One region of the Halomonas sp. THAF5a genome, then DNA from elsewhere that is predicted to be linked to it. Evidence: riboswitches for the same ligand, from Rfam matches in the RefSeq annotation. Region 1 holds a riboswitch; the other holds the start of a gene.
The links. A riboswitch is a leader RNA that binds a small molecule or an ion and turns the genes downstream of it on or off. The one in region 1 is predicted to bind thiamine pyrophosphate.

Region 1 (4,204 bases):
GGTCTGGTTGAAGCCATTGAGGTAGAGCTTCCAGGACTTGGACTCGATCAGGTAGGGCGATTCGGCCGGCAGCCGGAAGCGCGCCACGGCGACCAGCGGCTTGCCCCGGGCATTGAGCCAGGAGACCTCGAAGGCGTGCCACTCATCCTCGCCGACGAAGGGCAAGGCACCCTCCTCGATGCCCAGCGGCGCGCGGTTGGCGGCCCGGGGAATGGGATAGAGCAGCCCGGCGTCGTAGTACTCGGGATAGGCGGACTCGCGCCCCAGGGGGGCCTGGGCGAGAGTGTCGGGTCGATGGTGGGTCATGTCAGCTCCTGATGCCCTTGCCATGCTTCAGCATCCACAGCGCCACGCCGTAGAGCACGCTGATGAAGGCCAGCACGGCCGCCAGCGCCCAGCCCACCGGGATGTCGGAGACCCCGAGGAAGCCGTAGCGGAAGACGTTGACCATGTAGAGGATGGGATTGAGCATCGAGACGCCCTGCCAGAAGTCCGGCAACAGCGAGATCGAGTAGAAGACGCCGCCCAGGTAGGTCAGCGGCGTCAGCACGAAGGTCGGCACGATGGAGATGTCGTCGAACTTCTTGCCCAGCAGGGCGTTGATGAAGCCGCCGATGGCGAACAGCGCCGAGGTGAGCACCACCACGAACAGCGTCAGCAGCGGATGGGCCATCTCGATGCGGGTGAAGAACAGCGACACGCCGGTGACGATCAGCCCCACACCGAGGCCGCGGGCCATGCCGCCGAGCACGAAGCCGGAGAGGATCACCCAGTTGGGCATCGGCGAGACCATCATCTCCTCGATCGAACGCTGGAACTTGTTGGAGAAGAAGGATGATGCCACGTTGGAGTAGCTGTTGGTGATCACGGCCATCATGATCAGCCCCGGGACGATGAAGTCCATGTAGCTGTAGCCGTCCATCTCGCCGATCCGCGAGCCGATCAGGTTGCCGAAGATGATGAAGTACATCGTCATGGTGATCGACGGCGGCAGCAGGGTCTGGGGCCAGATCCGCGTGAAGCGCTTGATCTCCTTGATCACCAGGGTCCAGAGGGCGATGACGATCTGCTTGGGACTCATGAGCGCGCTTCCTTCTGCTGGCCGTCCTCCACCATGGAGACGAACATCTCCTCGAGGCGATTGGCGCGGTTGCGCATCGACATCACCTGCATGCCTCGCTCGGTGAGCGCCTCGAAGACGTCGTTGAGGCGCTGCCCGCGATGCACCACCACGGCGAGCTGGGCGTCGTCGACCCGATGGATCTCGAAGCCCTCGACCTCGGGGGCCGCCTCGACCGGATGGGCGAGATCGAGCAGGAAGGTCTCGGTGTCGAGCTCGGCGAGCAGCTCGCGAACGCTGGTGTCGCGGATGATCTCGCCGTGGTTGATGATGCCCACGCGGCGACAGAGGCTCTCGGCCTCCTCGAGGTAGTGGGTGGTAAGGATGATGGTGGTGCCCTCCTCCCGGTTGATGCGGCGCATGTACTCCCACATGCTGCGACGCAGCTCGATGTCGACGCCGGCGGTGGGCTCGTCGAGGATCAGGAGCTTCGGGCGGTGCATCAGGGCGCGAGCGATCATCAGCCGGCGCTTCATGCCGCCGGAGAGCATCCGCGCGCTGTCGTGGCGCTTGTCCCAGAGGCCGAGATCGCGCAGCAGCTGCTCGGCGCGGGGCAGCGCCTCGTGGCGCGACATGCCATAGTAGCCCGCCTGGGCCAGCACGATGTCGATGACCTTCTCGAACTGACTGAAGTTGAATTCCTGGGGCACCACGCCGAGGTGGTACTTGGCCCGGGCGAAGTCGGTGTCGATGTCGATGCCGAAGATCGAGACCTTCCCCGCGGTCTTCTGCACCAGCGAGCACACCACGCCCAGGGTGGTCGACTTGCCGGCGCCGTTGGGGCCCAGCAGGGCGTAGAAGTCGCCCTGGGCGACGTCGAGGTCGATGCCCTTGAGGGCCTGGAAGCCATTGCCGTAGACCTTGGTCAACCCACGGATGGAGAGAGCCGGTTCGGCCATGAAAGATCCCGTACTGAAGATGAATGAGGTGCCATGCCGGCACTCGCCGGAAAAGGGCGCGCGGCCCGAACACACGGGGCGCTGACATGGGGGCGGCGCCGCGCAATTCAAGCCGCGGCCCTTCCGCCGCTCGAGCCACACGTCAGGCAGCGACCGGTGCCTGCGCCCCGTCGCGGCCTACCATCTTACGCCACCGGCATGACAGTTCGCATGCTCATCGTTGCCGCGGGCGGCGCGGGCCGTGTTGACCCGGTGACGCCGGGGCCCTACGCTAGGATGCATTCCTGGGGGAGTCCACGCGGACTGAGATTCCGGCCCCGTGCCTCGGCGGCACGACCGGTAACCCTTCGAACCTGATCCGGATCATGCCGGCGAAGGGAAGGAAGTGCCATCCGGCAACGCTTCTCACCCAACGCAATTGCGTCCTCTCGTAGCGACGCTCGGCATCGCGCCGGGCCATTCTATGCTAGGGAGAACGCCATGCTGTCGACCGCCCACGCCTTCTGGTGGCTCATCGCCTTCGCGGCGCTGTTTGCCGTGCCGGGCCTGCTCTACGCCCGCCGCCACAACGAGAGCCTCGAGGACTTCATCATCGCCCGCAACAGCCAGGGCGCCACCGCCACGGTGCTGACCCTGATGGCCTCGACGCTGGGCACCTGGATCCTGTTCGGCCCCGCCCAGGCGGCCACCTGGGGCGGGCTGGGCGCCATCGCCGGCTATGCGCTCGGCTCGCTGGCCCCCAGGCTGGTGATGATTCCGCTGGGGCGGCGCCTGCGCGAGCTCTCGCCGGGCGGCCACACGCTCACCGAGTTCGTGATGAGCCGCTACGGGCGCCCCATGTACGCCTTCACCCTGGTGATCATGCTGTTCTACCTGTTCATCTCCCTGGCCGCGGGGGTCACCGCCATCGCCAAGATGGTCGGGCTGCTGGCGCCGGTCCCGCTCTGGGCGACCAGCTCGGTGGTGATGGCCGCCACCCTGCTCTACACCCTGTACGGCGGCCTGCGCGCCTCGATCTTCACCGACAAGGTGCAGATGGTCGTGATCCTGCCGCTGCTCGCCGTGCTACTGATCGTCGGCTGGCAGGCCGCCGGCGGCCTCACCCCCACCCTCGCCGGCCTCGAGGCGACGGCGCCGCGGCTTCTTGACATCACCGACCTGGGCGGGCTCAAGGCCGGCCTCACCTTCTTTTTGGCCGTGATGCTGACCGGGCTCTTCTACCAGGGCAACTGGCAGCGGGTCTACGCCGCCCAGAGCAACCGCGCGGTGGCCCTGGGCTTTTTGCTCGGGGGCCTTTTGAGCGCGCCGATGATCTTCGTGATGGGGCTGTTCGGGCTGGCGTTCGTGGGGCTGGGGCTGCCCGGCGACGGCTCGGTGGCGCTGTTCAGCGTGCTGCTCGCCGACATCCCCGGCTGGTTCGCCGTGGGCCTGATCTTCCTCGGCCTGGCGCTGGTCATGAGCAGCGCCGACACCACCCTGAGCGCCGCCTCGAGCATGATCGCCGTCGACGGCGGACGGCTGCTGCCCGGCGCCAGCGACCAGCGGCTGATGCGCCTGTCGCGGTGGCTGATCCTGCTGCTGGCGCTGCCGGTGACCTTCGTCGCCGCCCAGGGCTACAGCGTGCTCTACCTCTTCCTGCTGGCCGACCTTCTCTGCTGCGCGGCGGCCTTCCCGGTCTTCTTCGGGCTCTTCAACCGCCGCTTCGATGGGCGTGCCGCGGTGCTCGCCACCGTCAGCGGCCTGATCGCCGGCCTCACCCTCTTCCCGGCCCCGGGCGATGCCCTGACCACGCTCATGGAGTCCTTCCTGCTCGCCACCTTCATGCCGGTCGTGACGGGCCTGGCGCTGCTGGTAGTGCTTCCGGCCAAGCAGCGCTTCGACTTCGCGGTGCTGAGCGCCGGCGCGCGACGCTTCGAGGGGTAAGCACCTTTCGCCTCACACGACAACGCCCCTCGAACGGGGCGTTTTTTTATGGTTCTTCGCAGATCAGCGTGAAACAGGCAGGGCTTGAGGCGAGGGCTGGATAGAGAAACGGCGGTGAATCCGAGTAAGCTGATATTCGCCAAAACGTCAGCCTACGGACACCGCCGTTGCCATGGATGCTACCCCGCTCAGCCTGTTCTGGAAAGGGTTCACTGTCGCCCACCACGAGTTCCTGGATCCTCAGACGCTACGGCTCCAGTTG
Region 2 (4,204 bases), 1.1 Mb from region 1:
GCATCAGCCCGGCGCGATACGCCTTGCGCCCGGCGATGATCGCCTCGGCGAAGGCCTCGGCCATCAGCGGCGGCCGGTGAGCCTTGGCCACGGCGGTGTTGAGCAGCACGCCGTCGAAGCCCGTCTCCATGGCCTCCGCGGCCTGGGAGGGGGCGCCGAGGCCGGCATCGATGATCAGTGGCACGTCGAGGCGCTCGCGCAGGGTCTGCAGGGCGTAGCGGTTCATCAGGCCCCGGCCGGTGCCGATGGGCGCGCCCCAGGGCATCAGCGCCTGGCAGCCCGCCTCCCGCAGGCGCTGGCAGAGCACCAGGTCATCGGTGCAGTAGGGCAGTACCTTGAAGCCGTCGTCGATCAGCGTCCGGCAGGCCTCCAGCAGGCCGAAGGGGTCGGGCTGGAGGTTGTAGTCGTCGCCGATCACCTCGACCTTGATCCAGGGCGTGTCGAACATCTCCCGGGACATCTGGGCGAGGGTGATGGCCTCCCGGGCCGAGCGGCAGCCCGCGGTGTTGGGCAGCAGCCGGCAGCCGCTGTCGCGCAGGATCTGCCAGAAGGCGTCGCCGTCACCGTCGGCGGGGTTCTGGCGGCGCAGTCCCAGGGTCACCATGTCGCAGCCGGAGGCCTTGATGGAGGCCTCCATCACCGCGGGTGACGAGTAGAGGGCCGTGCCCAGCAGGAAGCGGCTGGAGAAGGTCTCGCCGTAGAGGGTCAGGGCGTCGTCGTGTCGTTCGTTCATCATGGTCATCAGCCGCCTCCCACCGGGGCAACGATATCGATGCGGTCGCGGTCCTCGAGGATGCGCTCGGCGTAGGCGGAGCGGGGCACGAACTCGCCGTTGATGGCCACGGCGACGCGCCGCTCGGCGTAGTGCCAGGCCGCAAGGGCATCCGCCAGCGCGGTGTCGGCCGGCAGGCGGGCGGTCTGGTCGTTGAGGCTCAGGGTGATCTCGGTCATGCGGCGCTCTCCTGGGGCGGATGTCCGGTGAGGGTCTCGGCGAAGGGCGTCTCGCCCCGGCCGCGGATGCGGGCCAGCAGGTGGCAGGCCACCGCCGGCGCCAGCAGGTAGCCGTGGCGGAACAGGCCGTTGGCGGTGATCAGGCCATCGCGCTCGGTGACATGGGGCAGGTTGTCCCGGAAGGCGGGCCGCAGGTTGACCCCCTGCTCCAGGATGCGCGCCTCGGCGAAGGCCGGCGACAGGGTGTAGAGGGCGCTGCCAAGCTCCAGCGAGGACTGCAGCGAGACCGGGGAGCGGTCCTCGCTCTCGATCTGGGTGGCGCCGATGACGAAGCGCTGGTCGGGCTTGGGCACCACATAGAGCTGGTAGCGGGGGTGCATCAGGCGCACCGGGCGCGAGAGGTGGATCTCCGCGGTCTGCACGTGCAGCGTCTCGCCGCGCACGCCGCGCAGGCTGGGATGATGCTGGCGGGCGCCGGTGCCGCGGCAGTCGATGACCAGGTCGAAGGCGCGGCGGCCGTCGCCGGTCTCGATTTCGCCGGGATGGGTCGCAACGGGACAGTGGGCGTGGCAGGTCCCGCCCAGCCGGCGTATCTCGGCCAGCAGGCGCGCGAGCAGGGGGCGGTTGTCCAGGTGTGCCTCGTCCGGCAGGTAGAGGCCCTGGCGAAAGCTCGCCGCCAGGTCGGGCTCCAGGCGATGGATCTCGGCGTCGTCGATCGCCCGGCAGGGCGGTGCTTCTTCCAGCACGTGGGCGAGGTCGCGTCGGAACTGGGTGAGCTCGCCCATGTCCTGGGCGTGGGCCACCATCAGGCTGCCCTGGTGGTGCCACAGGCCGCTGGCGTCCAGTGCCTCGAGCCAGCGCGGCCACTGGGCCAGGGCGAACTGCCCCATCTCGAAGACGCTGCGCTCCGAGACCGCCGTCTCGCAGAGCGGCGCGACCATGCCGGCCGCGGTCCAGGCGGCGGCGGCGGGCGCTTCCAGGTCGCCGGCGTCATAGAGGGTGACGGCATGGCCGTCGCGCAGCAGTTGCCAGGCGACGAGGCGGCCCAGCAGGCCGGCGCCGGCCACGGCGATGGTGCGATCGGTGTGAGGTGTCATGGCGTTGTCCATCCAGCAGGAGGCGCGGAGGAACAGGCGGATGACGACAGGGGGCTGCATGGCGAGACGACAGCTTGTTCCCTCCGCAGGCATCAACCTGATCAGGTTCAACGGGTTCGGCCGTACCGATCTCAGCCCCCGTGTACCTCACCTCGAGCGTACCGGGGCTCCCCGACAAGTTGTCACAACCTAACCAAAAATGCCCGGGCGCGCAATCGAGGGCGCATCCGGGCATCGTCTTCATGCAGGTCGTGCGGGGTGGGGGAGCGTCGGGCTCAGGCGCAGTCGGCGGCCCCTTCGCCGAACATGTCGAACAGCAGCTCGCGACCGAGGCCGGTCAGCACCAGGCGCTGCTGGTCGTTCCAGGTGGCGGCCTGGCTGTTCTCGAGGATCTTCTGGCAGGGGGCCCAGTCGCTGGTGGCGGAGTCCAGGGCCTTCAGGGCCTGGCGATCGAGGCCACGATGGCTGACGGTCACCGTCTCGAGCACATGGCCATGTCGATAGAGCAGGGTGGCCATCTGGGAGAGACACTGGCGCAGGCTGCGCTGCATGCCGCTGTGGCTGGAAAGGGAATCTGTCATGCTGCCGCATCTCCTGGATGGGGTTGCTGCAGCGCATTATACATGCGACGAAGGTCGATGTCATACCAAGGTATAAGGCGACCTCCGCCGCGTCTCCGTCAGCTCTCCACGCGGCCCAGCAGCAGGAACTCGAGCAGCGCCTTCTGGGCGTGCAGGCGATTGCCCGCCTCCTGCCAGACCACGGCACGCGGGTCGTCGAGCAGGGTCTCGCTGATCTCCTCGCCGCGGTGGGCCGGCAGGCAGTGCAGGAAGAGGGCGTCCTCCCGGGCGCGATCGAGCAGCGCCTCGGTGACCTGGAAGCCGGCGAAGTCCGCCTCGCGCCTGGCCTGCTCCTCTTCCTGACCCATGGAGGCCCAGACGTCGGTGGTGACCAGGTCGGCCTCTGCCACGGCGGCATCGGGGTCGCGCATGATGCTGACCCGGTCGCCGGCGGCCTCGAGGATGTCCTGGCGCGGCTCGTAGCCCTCGGGGCAGACCACGCGCAGGTTGAACTCGAACTGGCGGGCGGCGTTGATCCAGGAGTGGCACATGTTATTGCCGTCGCCGATCCATACCGCGGTGCGATCCTTGACGCTGCCGCGCAGCTCGGTCCAGGTCATCACGTCGGCCAGCAGCTGGCAGGGGTGGTAGTCGTCGGTCAGGGCGTTGATCACCGGCACGGTGCTGGCCTGGGCGAACGCCTCGAGGCCTTCGTGGGAGAAGGTGCGGATCATCACCGCGTCGACCATCTCCGACAGCACCCGGGCGGTGTCACCGATCGGCTCCCCGCGACCGAGCTGGGTGTCGCGGGGCGACAGGAAGAGCGCATGGCCGCCGAACTGCGCCATGGCGGTCTCGAAGGAGACCCGGGTGCGCGTCGAGGACTTCTCGAAGATCATCGCCAGGGTGCGGTTGGCGAACGGGGTATAGGTGGGCCCGTGGGTCTTCAGGCCGTTCTTGATCGAGATGGCGCGCTGGATCAGGTAGCGCAGCTCATCGGGACTGAGATCGAGCAGGGTGAGGAAATGGCGAGTGGCCATGGGGGCGCTCCACGGGAAAAAACGACCATCCTAGCCAGCCCGCGGGGGATGCGCAACGCGCCCGGCATCAGTAGAATGGCGGCATCACAAGGCCGACCCGCACGGTCGGGTATTGCCCGAAATCCCCGGGGCCCTTCCGCCGAGTCCCGTCAACGAGCCAGGGAGACGTCATGAGCACTACCGTCGAGAACATCCAGCGCCAGATCAGCGAAAACCCCATCCTGATCTACATGAAGGGCACGCCGCAGCTGCCCCAGTGCGGCTTCTCCGCCCAGACCGTCCAGGCGCTGATGGCCTGCGGCGAGCGTTTCGCCTTCGTCAACGTGCTGGACAACCCGGACATCCGTGCCGAGCTGCCCAAGGTGGCCAACTGGCCGACCTTCCCGCAGCTGTGGGTCGAGGGCGAGCTGGTCGGCGGCTGCGATATCGTCGCCGAGATGCACCAGTCCGGTGAGCTGGAGACGCTGATCAAGGCCGCCGCCGCGCGCGCCCAGGAAGGCGAGGGCGACGCCCAGGCCTGAGCGCCGGCCACGCCACGCTGACCACGAAAAAACCC

Region 2: another riboswitch for thiamine pyrophosphate. It lies ahead of thiO (glycine oxidase ThiO); the one in region 1 lies ahead of FIU83_RS04905 (sodium:solute symporter).

What each region holds. Positions count from the first base shown of each region.
Region 1 is NZ_CP045417.1:1,092,270-1,096,473, reverse strand. Features, by position in the region: gene queF (NADPH-dependent 7-cyano-7-deazaguanine reductase QueF) at 1-306, opposite strand, end outside; gene FIU83_RS04915 (ABC transporter permease) at 308-1,081, opposite strand; gene FIU83_RS04910 (ABC transporter ATP-binding protein) at 1,078-2,019, opposite strand; TPP riboswitch at 2,296-2,416, shown strand; gene FIU83_RS04905 (sodium:solute symporter) at 2,500-3,942, shown strand; gene FIU83_RS04900 (ISL3 family transposase) at 4,115-4,204, shown strand, end outside.
Region 2 is NZ_CP045417.1:2,193,472-2,197,675, reverse strand. Features, by position in the region: gene FIU83_RS09830 (thiazole synthase) at 1-742, opposite strand, end outside; gene thiS (sulfur carrier protein ThiS) at 742-951, opposite strand; gene thiO (glycine oxidase ThiO) at 948-2,048, opposite strand; TPP riboswitch at 2,110-2,232, opposite strand; gene FIU83_RS09815 (hypothetical protein) at 2,324-2,629, opposite strand; gene argF (ornithine carbamoyltransferase) at 2,728-3,648, opposite strand; gene grxD (Grx4 family monothiol glutaredoxin) at 3,819-4,169, shown strand.